DNA from 4 places in the Stutzerimonas sp. C6.4V genome. Region 1 is predicted to be linked to each of the others. Evidence: predicted binding sites of a transcription regulator. Region 1 holds the regulator's gene; each other region holds the start of a gene.

Region 1 (4,210 bases):
GGCGTCGTCGGGGCTGCTCTCCAGCTCCACCAGTTGCTCTGACAATAGTTCGAGAATCTCGCCGGCCTCAACCAGGAAGTCCTGGAGGATTTCTTCATCGGCGTCGAAGCTCATATTCACCTTCCCCTAAAAGCCCAGGCTTGAAAGCAGATCATCGACATCGTCCTGCCCGGATACGACATCCTCACGTATATCGGCATGCATCTGCGGACCTTCACCGTTGGAAGTCGCTTTTTCCTGTTTTTTCTTTTCCTGCTCGGCGAGCAGCTCTGCATGATCGTGCTTTATGCCGGCCACACGGTCGACTTGGCCGGCCATCAGCACCAGATTCAGCAGGTTGCTTTCAAGCTCGGTTATCAGACGGGTCACCCGCTTGATCACCTGGCCGGTGAGATCCTGGAAGTCTTGGGCCAGCATGATTTCGCTGAGATTCTGCGAGAGCTGGCTGCCGTCGTTCATGGTCCGCTGGAGGAATTGGTCAATGCGTTTGACCAGGTCGCGGAACTGTTCGGCGTTCATGTCACGACGCATGAAGCGCTGCCAGTCGGCCGTCAGGCTTTGCGCTTCGTAGCTTACGTAGTTGACCAGCGGCGCTGACTCCTCGACCAGATCCATGGTGCGGTTTGCCGCTTTCTCGGTCATTTCCACCACATAGGACAGCCGGTCGGTGGCGTCTGTGATCGGTGATGGGTCTCCACCAGCGGCACAGGTATCCATCTCCAGCTTGACGATGGCGTTGTGCAGTTCGCGGGTGAGCTTTCCGACTTCATGATAGAGACCCAGATTGCGGGCCTGATTAAGCTCGTTGAACATCTGCGCAGCGTCGTCGAAGCGGCCTTGCTGCAGGCTTTCAATCAGTTGGGGTGCATGGGCCTTCAGAGTCGCTTCGAACTCTGCAAGGCTTTGGTCTGTTTGCGTCATAGTGCCCTCGCGGCGTTACTTCAGCCGTTGACGCGCTCGAAAATCTTTTCGATTTTCTCTTTGAGCACTTGAGCCGTGAATGGCTTGACCACATAGCCGTTTACGCCTGCCTGTGCTGCCTCGATGATCTGGTCGCGCTTGGCTTCGGCAGTCACCATCAATACCGGCAGATGCTTCAGACGATCATCGGCACGCACTGCGCGCAACAGATCGATGCCACTCATGCCGGGCATGTTCCAGTCGGTGACGAGAAAGTCGAAACTGCCACTCTTGAGCATCGGCAGCGCGGTAGTACCGTCATCGGCCTCGGCCGTGTTGGTAAAGCCCAGATCACGCAAGAGATTCTTGATGATCCGTCTCATTGTCGAGAAGTCGTCGACGATGAGAATCTTCATGTTCTTGTCCAAGTACACCTCCGTAAATCCCGAAATCCCCAGCGCCCGCTCACGGTTCATGGCGGGCTCCGTGAATGAAGCTCGTAAAAAGCGGCCTCGAAATGCGTTATGCAAACCGGCTGCTAGCGGGCACGCCACTCGCCGAGGCGAGCTCGCAGACGCGCCGCGCACTGGCTGTGCAGCTGGCTCACCCGCGATTCGCTGACGCCCAGAACCTGGCCGATCTCCTTCAAGTTCAACTCTTCGTCGTAGTACAGCGAAAGCACCAGTTTTTCACGCTCCGGCAGGTTCGATATCGCATCGGCCAGGGCTTGCTGAAAACGCTCGTCCTCGAGATCACGAGACGGTTCCGGATGTGCACTGGCGGCTTCCTCGCCGAACTCCCCGTGCTCGCCCTCCGTCAGCAGGTCATCAAAGCTAAACAGGCGGCTGCCCAGGGTGTCGCCCAGAATGCCGTAGTACTCATCGAGACTCAATTTAAGTTCGGCCGCAACTTCATGATCTTTAGCGTCGCGACCGGTTTTGGCTTCAATTGTGCGAATCGCCTCGCTGACCATGCGCGAGTTGCGGTGAACCGAGCGCGGCGCCCAGTCACCCTTGCGCACTTCGTCGAGCATCGCACCTCGAATGCGGATGCCTGCGTAGGTCTCGAAACTGGCGCCTTTGCCGGAATCGTACTTCTTGGACGCCTCGAGCAGACCGATCATGCCCGCCTGCATCAGGTCATCGACCTGCACGCTCGCCGGCAAGCGCGCCAGGAGGTGGTAGGCGATGCGCTTGACCAACGGCGCGTACTGATCGATGAGCTGGTATTGAGCGTCTTTAGCCTGAGCTTTGCTGTAATACATACCGAGTCCAGCCGCTATTGTTCGTTAGGCTCTGAGGCGGGCCTGACCAGGCGCTCCACAAAAAATTCCAGATGACCACGCGGCGTTGCCGGTAGCGGCCAGGTATCGACCTTCTGTGCAATTGCCTTGAAGGCCAGTGAAGACTTCGCTCGCGGATAGGCCTCGTACACGGCGCGCTGCTTCTGCACGGCCTTTCGAACCGCCTCGTCGTAGGGGATCGCGCCGACGTACTGCAGCGCCACGTCCAGGAAACGCTCCGTCACCTTGGTCAATTTGGCGAACAGGTTACGGCCTTCCTGGGGCGCATGGGCCATGTTGGCCAGAACCCGGAAGCGGCTGATGCCATAGTCTCGATTGAGTAGCTTGATCAGCGCGTAGGCATCGGTGATCGAGGTCGGCTCATCGGTCACCACCAGCAGCACTTCCTGCGCGGCGCGGACGAAACTCACCACGCCGTCGCCGATACCGGCCGCCGTGTCAATGATCAGGACGTCGACATCGCTGCCAATGTCGCTGAATGCCTGGATCAGCCCCGAGTGCTGCAGGGTCGACAGCTGGACCATGCTTTGCGTACCGGAAGCGGCCGGAACGATGCGCACGCCGCCCGGCCCCTGAATCAGCACATCGCGAAGATCGCATTCGCCGGAAATGACGTCGGCCAGCGTGCGCTTGGTCGTCAGACCAAGGAGTACGTCGACATTGGCCAGCCCCAGGTCAGCATCGAGCAGAACCACCCGCCGCCCGAGATCGGCCAAAGCCAGCGCCAGATTGACCGACACGTTGGTCTTGCCGACGCCACCCTTGCCGCCGGTCACCGCAATCACCTGTACGGGATGCATACCCATGTTTACACGCCTATATCTTGCTGGGGCCCGGAGGCCATCGATGCGTTCAGCGTGAACGCGTCATCTTTGTCTGTGTGAAAGGCCGGTGCGTTCATCCGACCTTCCGTGAACCGTTGTAGAGCTCGGAAAACATGTCAGCCATCGCCTCCTCGCTGGGCGCCTCCTCTGATTGCAGACTCACCGCCCGACTCACGAGCTGGTGGCTGCGAGGAAGGTGCAGGTCATCAGGGATGCGCGGGCCATCAGCGAGGTAGGCTATCGGCATATGCTGGCTGATCGTGAGCCCAAGGACATCTCCAAGGCTACCGGCCTCATCCAGTTTAGTCAGAATACAACCAGCCAGCCCACAACGCCGGTAGTTGTGCCACGCAGCCTTGAGCACCTGGCTCTGGCTGGTCGCGGCCAGCACCAGGTAATTCTTCGATTTGATACCCCGGTCAGCCAGTGCTTCGAGTTGCTTGCGCATCATCGGGTCGCCTGCCGGCAGACCGGCCGTGTCGATGAGAATCAGGCGTTTGCGGGCCACCGACTCGAGGGTCTTGCTCAACGGCTGGCCGGGATCGATCTGGAGGACCGGCACATTGAGGATACGACCGAGGGTCTTGAGCTGCTCCTGCGCACCGATGCGGTAATTATCCATACTTGCCAGGGCAATGCTTTGCGGCCCGTGCTTGAGCACATAGCGTGCCGCCAGCTTGGACAGGGTGGTGGTTTTTCCGGCACCCGCCGGACCGACCAGAGCAATGATGCCGCCCGCTTCCAGCGGCTCGGCCTCCGTAACCTTGATGGCATGTGCCAGATGCGCCAGCAGCATCCGCCACGCCTGTCGCGGCTCGGCGACACCGGCTACCTTTTCGAGCAGGGCACGCGACAGATCGGCAGGCAGCCCGATGCGCTGCAGGCGGCGCCAGAGACCCGCCTGCTGAGGGCGGCGGCTCTGCTCCTGTCCCCAGGCAATCGAGCCGAGCTGCATTTCGATCAACTCACGCAGCCCTTGCAGTTCTGACTGCATGGCCTCCATCGCCCGCGAATCCGTCGCGGTAGCAGTAGCAGGTGCTGGCCGAGCCGCGGCGGCAGGTTTCTCATCAAGCAATTGACGGTCCTGAACGGCCTGTGGACGCGGTGCGCTGAGCTCGGCATGGGCTGTGGCGATGCGCGCCTGAGTCTTGCGCAATTCGCTCTCAAGGGCCGGATTCGGCTG
Region 2 (4,210 bases), on a different contig from region 1:
CGCAGGTGATTTCCCGCTGGATCGGGTAGGTGGTGCCGGCCAGTGCGGCCGAGCCGAGCGGCATGCGGTTGGTGCGCTTGCGGCAGTCGACCAGGCGCTCGTAGTCGCGGCTGAGCATCTCGAACCAGGCCAGCAGATGGTGGCCGAAGGTCACCGGCTGGGCGGTCTGCAGGTGGGTGAAGCCGGGCATGATGGTGTCGGCTTCGGCCTCGGCGAGCCCCAGCAGACCCTGCTGCAGACGAGTGATTTCGCCGAGGATCACGTCGATTTCGTCGCGCAGCCATAGGCGGATGTCGGTGGCGACCTGGTCGTTGCGGCTGCGGCCGGTGTGCAGCTTCTTGCCGACGATGCCGATGCGGTCGGTTAGCCGCGCCTCGATGTTCATGTGCACGTCTTCCAGGTCCACGCGCCAGTCGAAGTTGCCGGCCTCGATCTCGCCCTGGATGTCCTTCAGGTTGGCGATGATCTGGTCGCGCTCGGCATCGGTCAGCACGCCGGCCTTGGCGAGCATGGTGGCGTGGGCGATCGAGCCCATGATGTCGTGGCGGTAGAGGCGCTTGTCGAACTCGACGGAGGCGGTGAATCGGGCGACGAAGGCGTCGACGGGCTCGCTGAAACGGCCGCCCCAGGACTGGTTGGTCTTGTCGGTGCTCATGAATGCGCTCGCTGGATCGGATGGGCAAATTGAAGGGCCCGAATAATAACAGGGTTATGCACGGCTTCCGTATTGGCACTCTGCAGCGAGCGGTTTATCAGGCCTTGAACTGTCCGAGACTGGCTTCGAGCCTCTGCGCGAGAACACCCAGCTCTTTTCCGCTGGCCGCGGTTGCAGTCACCGCTTCGGCCGCGCGCTCGGCTTCGGTGAGGATGACCTCGACCCGCTCGCGCACGGCCGTTGCGTTACCAGCTTGTTGCTCCGCGCCCTGGGTTGCCTCCCTTACGACCTGATGCACTTGCTCGACGGCGGCCTGCAGCGCGCGCTGCAGATCGCGACTGCTACCCAGGGAAACCAGGCCGCTTTCGGCTTGCTTGCCAGCCGTGTTGATTGCCGATACGGCATCACGTGCACCTCGCTGCAGGCTTTCGATATGCGTCTGGATATCGCCGGTAGATTGCTGGGTCTTGCTGGCGAGCGCCCGCACCTCATCGGCCACCACGGCGAACCCACGGCCGCTTTCGCCGGCGCGAGCGGCTTCGATGGCAGCGTTCAGCGCAAGCAGATTCGTCTGCTCGGCGATGCCCTGAATCACGGTCAGTACCACCTCGATCTGTTCGCTCTGCTTGGCCAGTTTTTCGATGACCGAGGCGCTGGTCTGTACACCGCTGCCAAGCGCCTCGATCGTCCGTCCCACCTGCTCTGAGATCGCCTCGTTATCGACCGCTGCCTTGCGAATCGAGGCGACCTGATCGAGTGCGGTCTGCATGGCTCGGCTTTCGTTCTGCGCGCGCTGGGTCATGTCGGCCAGCGCCTGCAGGCTTCCGGCGACTTCGTCACGTTGACGCTCGGCGGCGGCTGCTGCTGAGCGGCTGCGGTGGCCCAGGGTGTCGATTTCCGCTCCCGTCTGGACGGCGATGCGGCGTGCTTCCTGGACGATCGGCTGAAGCTTGGCCAGAAACACGTTGACCGCGTCAGCCATTTCACCCACCTCGTCTGCACTGTGGATCTCGACGCGCTGGGTGAGATCGCCGTGGCCGGCCGAGAGGCCGCGCAGTGCGGTGCTGAGCAGGCCCAGCCGGCGCAGTACCTGACGCCCAAGCACCAAGGTGACGGCGAGCAGGAGCAGCGCGCCGGTAACGGCGAGGGCGACACTGATTTTCCATAGCAGCGCCGAAGCCGAACGCTCCACCGCCTTCTGGCTATTGGATTCGATGCTCTGTGCCACTTCCGTCGCAGCGGCCAGGCCTGACGCCATGATCTTCGCGCTGTCGTTGGCGGTGGTTGCGAGACCGGTCTCCACCAGCTTGGCTCCGCCAGCGACAAGAGCCTGAAAGCGGCTGTCGAAGGCCGCCAGTTCGGTGCTCACCGCGGAGGTGGAGAAGCCGAGGACCACCTGGCCGATATCCGCACCCTTGGGGTTGATCGAAGTCTTGGCGAGATAGAGCGTGGGGTCGTTCTCGGCGGCCGACAGCACCTTGTCGAACGCGGTGCGACCGGTGCCCTTGTCCAGCAGTGCCTTGACTCGGGGATCCTGGCGGTTCAGGTGGCGGGTGAGCTGGTTGCCACTGGCATCGAAATAGACGACGAAGACGACCGCCGGGTTGCGGTGAGCCATCCTGACGAACTCGGTCAGCGCCGGTACGTCGTTGTCCCAGATCGCTGCTGGCGCAACGCCGGCAAGCAGCGTGGCGAGGTCGTCTCCGGACTGCTTGAGATGGCGTTCCAGCACGTCTTTCAGCTGCTTCTGCTCTTCGGTCAACTGCTGCGTCAGTCCCTGGGACAGGTCGCCCGTCATGCGTTCGGCCAGATTGGTAATGCCGCCCCGGACCTCGGCATCTGCCGAACGCAGCGCGTGCAGCAGGCGCGCCGAATCCTCGCCCAGGCTTTGCTCAATGTCGTGTTCGAGCCCGTCGATAGTGCTCCGGGTCAAGGCCAGCGCCACCAAGACTTGCACCAGAACGGCGCCGCACAGCGTCAGGAATACCGGGCGTAGCAAGCGGCTACGCAGAGAGGAAAACAGCAGCACGGATCAATACTCCTTGGACAGCGGTAGCGGTTAGCGTGAAATGGTTGCAATGCAATCATTACGCCATCATCCGCTATAACGAGTCGTTCGTAGAAGTCCTTATCGGCCGATACGGGCGGTGCATAACTGCCAAAGGGTGGAACTGGCGACCGCTCGTCACCTTCTGATCGCGCCAAGCCGATAGACTGGCCTGCGGCTGCGCCACGGCGGGCATCCGCCTTGCCGGGCTACCTTGCGTTGCGCCTTCGCGGCGCGGAACTCTGAACATGCGAACAAGAAAACCTGATCGAACGCCGCCAGCGCCCCTTGTCGATGATTTTTTCGTGCCTGAGCTATGCCAGCCCGATGCGCTGCTTGGCCTGGTGCTGCTCGCCGAGCTGCTGGTGCTGGTGCTGGTGCTGGCCGAGCCGATGCAGCCTGGGTTCAACTGGATGCGCCTGGCGCTGACCTCGCTGTTCGTGCAATGGGTGATGCTGCTGTCGGCCGGAGTTACCTGCCAGTTACGACCACTGCTGGCGCGGCTGCCGGCCTGGCTGGCCGGGCTCGCCTGCTGCTCCATGGTGGTCGGGCTGACGCTGGCGTGCACGGCGGTCGCCGATATCTACCAGCTCGGTGGCCCGCTGACGCGCGTTGGTGAGGTGAATCTGTACCTGCGCCATGCGTTGATCAGCCTGATCATGTCAGGGCTGCTGCTGCGCTATTTCTACCTGCAGAGCCAGTGGCGGCGTCAGGAGCAGGCTGAGCTCAAGGCGCGAATCGAGTCGCTGCAGGCGCGAATCAGGCCGCATTTCCTGTTCAACAGCCTGAACAGCATCGCCAGCTTGGTCGTTACCGATCCGGCCAAGGCCGAGCAGGCGGTCCTCGATCTTTCCGATTTGTTTCGGGCGAGCCTGGCCCGCCCTGGTACGCTGGTGCCCTGGCGCGAAGAGCTGGAACTGTCGCGTCGCTATCTTTCCATCGAGCACTACCGCCTGGGGGATCGCCTGGTGGTCGAGTGGCAGGTGGATGCCGTACCTGATGATGTGCCGATTCCGCAGTTGACCCTGCAGCCGCTGCTTGAGAATGCCTTGATTCATGGCATTCAGCCGCGCGTCGAAGGCGGAGTGGTGTGCGTAACGGCTGGTTATGCCGACGGCGTGTTCCAATTGGAGGTCAGCAATCCGTTCGACGAGGCCGCTCAAAAGCTGCCGTCACAGGGTACGCAGCAAGCGCTGCAGAACATAGCCGCACGATTAACGGCACTTTTCGGTCCTGCAGCGAGTCTCAGCGTGGAGCGGCGTAACGCCCGTCACTACACCTGTCTACGCTATCCGTGTGCGACACAAAAGCAGGAAGCCAGATCCATATGAATGTGCTGATTGTCGATGACGAACCTCTAGCCCGCGAGCGCCTCAGCCGACTGGTAGGTGACCTTGACGGCTATCGTGTCCTGGAACCTTCCGCCTCAAATGGCGAGGAGGCGCTGTCCCTGATCGAGGAGCTGCGTCCCGATGTTGTGTTGCTGGATATCCGTATGCCCGGCCTTG
Region 3 (4,210 bases), 510 kb from region 1:
TCATGTCGCCATGACGTGACGAAGGACCTTTCCATCACGCTCAGATCGGAGCCCGTGGTGGCAAGGGAAGACGGTCGAATAACCGAATCGCGACCGCCATGCCGCAGCACAGCGCGCCCCTAAACGGCAGGCGCGCTCGCCGCTCAGGTTAAAGCTTGAAGCTGCCCATCTGCCGGCTGAGATCATCGGCCAGGCGACTCAGCTCATGACAATCTTCCCGACAGCCCTGCACATCACTCGCCGTCGCCTGGGCCAGGTCGGCGATGCCCTGCACGTTACGGGTGATCTCCTCGGTCACGCTGCTCTGCTCTTCAGTCGCTGCGGCCACCTGAGTGTTCATGTCGCTGATGGCTTCGACCTGCTCGGTGATTGCGCCGAGCGACTGGCCGGTGCGCTGACTGGCCTCTACTCCAGTGCCCGTCGCAGCCTGCCCTGCGTGCATGGAGTTGACCGCGTTTTCAGCACCGCTCTTGAGCCCCTGGATCATGTTCTGAATTTCATCCGTGGATGCCTGAGTCCGGCTGGCCAGGGTGCGTACCTCGTCAGCGACCACTGCAAAGCCGCGACCCATCTCTCCGGCGCGTGCAGCCTCGATAGCCGCGTTCAGCGCCAGCAGATTGGTCTGTTCGGAAATGCTGCGGATCACTGCCAGCACCTTGTCGATGGAAGCGACCTGCTGTGCCAGATCGGTGACCGATTCGGCGGCGTGACCGATCTCGCCAGACATTTTCTCGATGTGCGCAATCGAATCACTGACCACCTTGCGCGCTTCCATCGCCTCGCTGCGGGCACCCTGCGAGGCCTGTGCGGCATTGCTGGCATTGCGTGCGATTTCCTGCACGGTGAGGCCCATTTCGTGCACGGCGGTCGCGACCATGTCAGTCATCTCATGCTGGCGGCCTGCGCGCGTCGCAGTGTTGTCGACCACCTGCGCCACCTGCCCGACAGCGGTCCTCAGTTGCTGACTGGTGTTCAGCACATCGCCGATCAACCCGCGCAAACTGCCAATGAAGCGGTTGAAGCCGCGCGCCAGGTCACCCAATTCGTCAGCGCGGCTTTCATCCAGGCGGCGAGTCAGATCGCCACCGCCTCCGCCAATTTCAACGAGCGCCTGGGTGACCTGACGGATCGGTTTCACCAGCCCGCGCGCCAGCAGCACGACGAGGCCAAGAAAGAACAGGGCAATGCATGCGCCGATCAGACTGATGGTCCACAACGTGCGGCGCGCCTCGGCAAAGATTTCCGCTTCCGGCACTTCACTGACCAGTACCCAACCCAGGCTTTCCAACGGCTGAGCGATCGCCAGGAACGCCTCGCCGTCACGCTCGAATCTCACCGCGTCGGATGCGCCATTGAGGAGCTTCTGCGCGGCATCGCTGCCTGTCAGCGTGCCAAGCTCGACCTGGTCGTTATTCTCGGTTTTGGGGTGAACCTTGACACGGCCGTCACCGCTGATCAGGTAAACCTCCCCCCGCTCACCAAAGCGAAAATTGCTGATCAGCTCGGACATGCTCTCCAGGCTGAAGCCAAGCCCGGCGACGCCCAGGGTCCTGCCACCCGCCTCGATCCGCTGATTGATGAACAGGGTTGGCTGACGGGACGCTTTGTCGATGTCGAATCGCCGTTTAATTCCGCTGTCGACCAGGCCGTAAAACCAACCGTCGCCGGCAGCTTTGCGGTTAAGTGTCCGCGAGAGTCCTGCCTCGGAGTAGTAGTTGCCACTATCGAGCACTGCTATCGAAGTCGTGAGCGCGTTTTGCTGAGCCTTTACACCGTCCAGGTAACGACCCATTGCCTCCGCTCGGTCTGCACTCTCACCTTCACGCAACCAATCCTGAACCAGCGTATTGTTGGCGATACCGGCCGTGGCAGTGATGGGCGCAGCGAGCGTACGCTCGATGTCGTTCCGAATCGCCGCAATGTTGGCTGGCAGTGCCTGGCCTACGAGGTAACGCTCAGCCAGTCGATTGACCGCTGATGAATAGACAACAATGACGATCAGGGTGCTGGTGAGCAGAGCTGCCCCCATGCTGACAATCAGCTGCCACTGAATACTACGTTGCATGAAAGGCATGTTCTCACTCGATCTAGTTTTAATGTATGCAGGAATTGACCAACTCTGGATACAAAGGGTGGAATTGACTCTTTACCTATCGGCATAACCAGCCATATCTTTACTTCACACCGATAGCAGGCTCAGGAACCTTCGACAAATCCATGACTGCCTTGAGACCGCCCGAAAGCCGGTGCTAGGATTCCGCGGCGGGCCACCAGGCTGGGTGGCCGTGAATTGAACAGGCCTTATGTCCAGTATCCGCGAGCGCAACAGAGAACTGATCCTTCGTGCAGCCAGCGAGGAGTTTGCCGAGAAGGGCTTCGCTGCCAGCAAGACCAGCGACATCGCCGATCGCGCGGGGCTGCCCAAGCCCAACGTGTACTACTACTTCAAGAGCAAGGAAAACCTGTATCGGGAGGTCCTCGACAGCATTGTCGAGCCGCTGCTGCAGGCTTCCGCTCCCTTTAACCAACCCGGCCAACCTGCCGATGTCCTGCGCGCATATATTCGTACCAAGATCCGCATCTCGCGCGAACATGCCTGCGCTTCGAAAGTATTCGCCAGTGAAATCATGCACGGCGCGCCTCACCTCCCCAGCGAACGCGCCGAGCAGCTCAATGCGCAAGCCAGCCATAATGTGGCCTGCATTCAGCGCTGGATCGATGAAGGATTGATGGCCCGCGTCGATCCAAACCATCTGCTGTTCAGCATCTGGGCAGCCACCCAGACCTATGCCGACTTCGATTGGCAGATTGCGGCCGTTACGGGAAAGCCCTGCCTTGACGACGCCGACTATGATGCCGCTGCGGACACCATCATCCGAATGGTGATCAAGGGGTGCGAGGTCAGGGAAACACTTGCACAGGGCTGATCCATTTATTGGCTGCCTCGACCGGAGGCTCTGCAGGCAACCGGCATATCTGATAACGTTTCGCCCCGCAAAGGTTCCGGACTGTAGCGTTTCACTGACAACGCTGTGCTGAGCACCGGCCTGGAAAAAGGAAATTCTTTTGACCGAATTGCGCAACAGCCTGTCGCGCCAACTGTTACGTATCGTCCTACTGTCGGCGCTGGCTGTTGGGCTGGTGCTGAGCTGCGCGCAGATCGTTTTCGATGCCTACAAGACCCGACAGCTGATCAATGCAGAAGCGCAGCGAATACTGCGCATGACCCGGGACCCTTCGACTCAAGCCATCTACAGCCTGGACCGGGAACTGGGCATGCAGGTCATGGAAGGTCTGTTTCAGCACGAGTCCATTCACCAGGCCTCGATCGGCCACCCAGGCGAAGAACCGCTCGCCGCCAAGTCGCGCCCATTGATGGCGTCCCCCTGGCGCTCGCTGACCGATCCGATACTGGGACGTGATCAGGCATTTTCCATTCCGCTGATTGGTCGTCCGCCTTACAACGAGCACTACGGCGACCTGCGCATCACCCTGGACACCTCCCCCTACGGCGAGGAACTCATTAGCAATTCGATCGTCATCTTCGTTGTCGGCATGCTGCGCGCCTTGACGCTGGGCCTGGTGCTTTATCTGATCTACCACTGGTTGCTGACCCGTCCGCTGACTAAGCTCATCGAGCACCTTTCCAGCATCAACCCCGACCGCCCCAGCGAGCACAAGCTGCCGATGCTGAAGGGCCACGAGCGGAACGAGCTGGGACTCTGGGTCGAAACCGCCAACGGACTGCTTTGCTCCATCGAGCGCAACATGCAGTTGCGCCATGCTGCCGAGAGCAACCTGGAGCGCATGACGCAGTACGACTTTCTTACCGGCCTGCCCAACCGCCTCCAGCTGCAACAGCAGCTGGATCACATCCTTAGCAGCGCTGGCCGCCTGCAGCGGCGGGTGGCGGTGCTTTGCCTGGGGTTGGACGATTTCAAGGGCGTCAACGAACAGTTCAGCTACCAGAACGGCGACCGCATGCTGATGGCGCTGGCGGAGCGGCTCCGTAACCAGAGCGGCCGGCTTGGTGCCCTGGCGCGCCTGGGCGGTGACCAGTTCGTCCTGGTGCTGTCAGGTTTCGAACAGCCATACGAAGCGGCCGAGCTGGCCCAGAAAGTGCTGGATGACCTGGAACAGCCCATCGTTCTCGACCAGCAGGACATCCGACTGCGCGCCACCATCGGCATCACCCTCTTTCCCGAGGACG
Region 4 (4,210 bases), on a different contig from region 1:
CGTAATACGCGGCCGAAGATAGCATTCGCGCGGCCTGCTGGAGGTGGGCCTCGCCACTGAGCAGCCAATATCCAAGCAGTGCCAGCGTGACCATGCCGAGCCTGCGCGGATAGGGCATCAACGAGCGCCAGTGCCAGACGAAAAACGTCGCAAGCAGCATACCGCTGAGAATGCTCAGCGATTGCAGCCGCGTGGCAAGTGACAGCAGTTCGAGGAGCAACGCCAGCGGTAGCAGCAGCGTCATTTAGCGGGGCAGCTCGCTGCGCAGCGCTCCACGCTTGAAGACGCCTTCTCCGAATGCAATCAGCCGGTCGTTCTCGTCCAGCAGGTCGCAGCCGGCCATGAAGATCTTGTGCCCACCCGAGCGGCATTTCGCTACCGCCCTGACGCGGCTGCCAGCAGAGGCCGGAGCGCTGAAATTGAGGCTCATCGACAAGGTGGTTGCGACCCGCCGCTGGGCCGGGTCCGGCTCCCAGGTGCCACAGAGGCCCATGGCCACATCCATCAAGGTTGCCATCACGCCGCCGTGCATGTTGCTGGCATTGTTCAGGTGTCGCGGCTGCAGGTTCAAGGCGATGACGGCATGGCCCTGGCCATAGGCGACCAGTTCACAGCCGACATCCTGAAAAAAGCCGGTGACCGTTGCTTGGGTTTCCCGCAGTAACTCGGGCGAGTATTCGGATGTGGGCATGATGGTTCTGGTTGCGGATGGCTTGCAGACGAGACTGGCAGTCTTTAGGCTCTTGGTCAATTAATCGGAATACCATTCCGCACTGCGAAATATCTGGTGCGGCACCAACCGTCCAAACCAGGAGGTTCGCATGTTTTCCCGTATCGGCATCATCGGCGCCGGCGCGATGGGGCGCGGCATAGCGCAACTGTTCGCCGGCGCCGGGCAGCGGGTCTGGCTCTATGACAGCCGCTCCGAGGCGATCGATCAGGCTCTGCAATTCAACCGCGGGCTGCTCGAGCGGAGCGTTGCCAAGGGCCGCATGTCAGCCGATGAGCTGCAGGCGACCATCGAGCGCATGCAGCCGGCACATAAGCTGACAGAGCTGGCGGGCTGCGATCTGCTGATCGAGGCCATTGTCGAGAACCTCGAAGCGAAGCAGAGCCTGTTTGTCGAGCTGGAAGGCCTGATCGCGGCTGATGCCGTACTTGCCACCAATACCTCGTCGCTATCGGTCACCCGCATCGCCAGCGCCTGCTCGCGGCCTGAGCGGGTGGCAGGTTTTCATTTCTTCAATCCCGTGCCGCTAATGAAGCTCGTCGAAGTGGTACGTGGTGAACGCACCGATCCGGCAGTCATCCAGCGGCTGGTTCAGCTGGCCGAGCAGGCCGGGCATTTCCCGGCGATCACGCCGGACACCCCCGGCTTTCTGGTCAACCATGCCGGCCGCGCCTATGGCACCGAGGCCCAGCGTATTCTCAGCGAAGGCATCGCCACGCCCGAGCAGATCGACCGCATCCTGCGGGACGGTCCGGGCTTTCGAATGGGGCCGTTCGAGCTGTTCGACCTCACCGGTCTCGACATTTCCCATGCGGTCATGGAGTCGGTGCACGACCAGTTCTACAGCGATCCGCGCTATAAGCCGTCTTACCTGGCCGCACAACGGGTTGCGGCGGGATTGCTGGGGCGCAAGACCGGTGAAGGCTACTATCGCTACGAAGAGGGTCAGCAGATTCGCTCGCCCGAGCTTCGCTTCGATCCGGTAACCATTGATCGGCCCTTCTGGCTCGACAGCATCGAGCCCGGACTTCGGGCGCGGGTCGGCGGGCTTCTGCGGCAGGCCGGTGCCGTGCTGGAATCTGGCAGCGAGCCGTCGGACCAGGCGGTCTGCCTGATTACTCCGCTGGGTGAAGATGCCAGCCAGTGCATCGAGCGGCTGGGCTTACCAGCGGTTCGAACCCTGGCCCTGGATACCTTCAGCGATCTCGACAAGCGTCGTGTGCTGATGCGTCAGCCTGCGCTCGATCCGGTATTGGAGGCTCAGGCCCGCCAGGTCCTGGGCGCTGATGGCGTGCCGGTCGAGGTGATCAACGACTCACCCGGATTTGTCAGTCAGCGCATCGTGGCCAGCATCGTCAATCTAGGCTGCGAGATCGCTCAGAAAGGCATCGCGACGCCGCAGACGCTCGACCGCGCCGTTCAGCTCGCCCTGGGCTACCCCAAGGGCCCGCTGGGTTTCGCCGAACACTACGGCCCGGCGAGAATCCTGGCGATACTGGAAAACATGCAGACGTGCTATGGCAACGAACCGCGCTACCGGCCCAGCCCCTGGTTGCGCCGGCGGGTGCAGCTCGGCCTGCCGCTGGCGGCGCCCGATATGCCGTGCTGAATGCGGCTTGCATTCATTAGCTATCCAGCTCAAGGAACGTCGGTTGCTGCCGTTAACCCGGTAACCGGCGTTCAGGCCGGTTGCTGCCAAGGGATACTGGTCATTGGTGGCAGAGGTGGTACAACCCCCTTTTCCGGATGACAACAAGAGGCCATCCATGCGCCCTTATCTCCTTCTTCACCCCTGGGCCTGTCTGCTTCATGCCGTGGCTCTGCTTGGGCTGTTGCTGGTTTATCGCTTCCTGGAGCCACCGTTCTACCTGGTAGCGGTGTCGATGCTGTTGCTTGGTCTCATTCCCTGGTTCTGGACGGGGCGCGTGCGTACTGCCGAGTCGCCCGCGGCCGAGGCTGATGCGTCGGGTTTCGCTGCGCTGAGCAGCAGGCTGTCACGTCACACCTGCCATAACGCGCTGTCGGCGGCCCAGGTCTCGTATAGCGCCGAGCAGTTGGCGGCACGTCTGCAGTCACAGTTGGTCGCCATCAGCGAAATCGCCAATGGGGCCGAGGCGATGACCGCGACCGAGCAGGACAGCGCCAGCCGTGCCCGCCAGGCCCTGGAGGCCGCCGAAGCGGTGCGGCGTAGCAGCGACACGGGCCGTGCGGCGCTGCAGGACGCCATCGAACGCATGCAGGCACTCAGCGCGCAGACCCAGTCCAGCCGTGAGTTACTCGATGGACTCTCGGCGCGCACCGAAGAGATCCGCCAGATCACCGATGTGATTCAGGCTATCGCCAGTCAGACCAACCTGCTCGCGCTCAATGCGGCGATCGAGGCTGCCCGGGCCGGGGAGGCCGGGCGCGGCTTTGCCGTGGTGGCCGATGAGGTGCGTAATCTCGCTGGACGCACCAGTACCGCGACCGAAGAGGTCGGGCGAATGGTTGGCGATATCCGCCAGCAGAGCGAGGCGGTGGTCACGCATATCCAGCAACAGGCCAGCGAGCTCGACGAAGCGGCCGAACAGATTGCCGGGACGGGTGCGCAGCTCACCGGCATAGCTGAATTGGCCGGCGATGTCGAAAAGCAGGTGGCGGAGATCACTTCGGGCACGGCCAGCAATCATGAGCGGCTGACCCAGCTGTTCGTTGCGCTGGATCAGCTGCGTGGCGATGCGCTGGACAGCGAGGCCCAGACCCAGCAGCTGGAACAGGCGGCGGAGAATCTCGTCGGCCAGGCAGAGGCAGTCAGTGAACAGCTCGCCGAAGTCCAGCTTGACGACTATCACCAGCGCATCTACGACCTGGCGCAGGAGGGCGCCGCGGCGATCGCTGCGCGTTTCGAGGCGGATCTGGAGGCCGGACGGCTGACGGTCGATGATCTGTTCGATCGCAACTACAAGGCGCAGGCGGGCACCGATCCGGTGCGTTATCACACTCGTTTCGACCGTTACGCCGACCAGGTCCTGCCAGCGATCCAGGAGCCGCTGCTCACGCGCAACGACGCGCTGGTCTATGCCATCGCCACCACGCCAGAAGGCTATGTGCCCACGCACAACCGTGCGTTCAGCCAGCCGCCGGTGGGCGATCCCGCGATTGACCGGGTCAAGAGTCGGAGCAAGCGGCTGTTCAACGATCGCACCGGAGGGCGCTGTGGCAGTCACGAGCGCAAGGTGCTGCTGCAGACCTACAGCAGGGACACCGGTGAGCTGATGCACGACCTCTCGGTGCCGATCCATGTCCGCGGCCGGCACTGGGGTGGCCTGCGGCTGGGCTACCGGCCGGAACACTAGGGGCCGGAAGCCGTCGATGGCCGAAGCGCGGTGGTGTTTGGCACTGACTGACGCGCCATCGCCACCCGGCAAGCCGGCGAGCTGACTAAGCTTGCGGCAGGCAAAACCGGAGCATGCAATGAAGACACTTACCGATCACCTGGCG

What was found. Region 1 encodes FliA, which starts transcription of late flagellar genes. Its sites were predicted from a motif close to CTAAAGTTTNNNNNNNNNNNGCCGNTAA; they were not measured.
Region 2: AC4LFW_RS15870 (methyl-accepting chemotaxis protein) is a predicted target of FliA. The motif match lies at 2,784-2,811, and genes of this name have one in related genera.
Region 3: AC4LFW_RS12690 (methyl-accepting chemotaxis protein) is a predicted target of FliA. The motif match lies at 2,151-2,178, and genes of this name have one in related genera.
Region 4: AC4LFW_RS16110 (methyl-accepting chemotaxis protein) is a predicted target of FliA. The motif match lies at 2,368-2,395, and genes of this name have one in related genera.

The regions. Positions count from the first base shown of each region.
Region 1 is NZ_JBZUBM010000001.1:2,206,992-2,211,201, forward strand. It holds gene AC4LFW_RS10325 (chemotaxis protein CheA) at 1-114, opposite strand, end outside; gene AC4LFW_RS10330 (protein phosphatase CheZ) at 127-921, opposite strand; gene AC4LFW_RS10335 (chemotaxis response regulator CheY) at 942-1,316, opposite strand; gene fliA (RNA polymerase sigma factor FliA) at 1,439-2,164, opposite strand; gene fleN (flagellar synthesis regulator FleN) at 2,179-3,009, opposite strand; gene flhF (flagellar biosynthesis GTPase FlhF) at 3,101-4,210, opposite strand, start outside.
Region 2 is NZ_JBZUBM010000002.1:7,695-11,904, reverse strand. It holds gene argH (argininosuccinate lyase) at 1-655, opposite strand, end outside; gene AC4LFW_RS15870 (methyl-accepting chemotaxis protein) at 753-2,684, opposite strand; gene AC4LFW_RS15865 (sensor histidine kinase) at 2,951-4,033, shown strand; gene AC4LFW_RS15860 (LytR/AlgR family response regulator transcription factor) at 4,030-4,210, shown strand, end outside.
Region 3 is NZ_JBZUBM010000001.1:2,713,612-2,717,821, forward strand. It holds gene AC4LFW_RS12690 (methyl-accepting chemotaxis protein) at 149-2,074, opposite strand; gene AC4LFW_RS12695 (TetR/AcrR family transcriptional regulator) at 2,304-2,927, shown strand; gene AC4LFW_RS12700 (putative bifunctional diguanylate cyclase/phosphodiesterase) at 3,067-4,210, shown strand, end outside.
Region 4 is NZ_JBZUBM010000002.1:59,157-63,366, reverse strand. It holds gene AC4LFW_RS16125 (hypothetical protein) at 1-244, opposite strand, end outside; gene AC4LFW_RS16120 (PaaI family thioesterase) at 245-691, opposite strand; gene AC4LFW_RS16115 (3-hydroxyacyl-CoA dehydrogenase) at 822-2,339, shown strand; gene AC4LFW_RS16110 (methyl-accepting chemotaxis protein) at 2,497-4,065, shown strand; gene AC4LFW_RS16105 (Mpo1 family 2-hydroxy fatty acid dioxygenase) at 4,184-4,210, shown strand, end outside.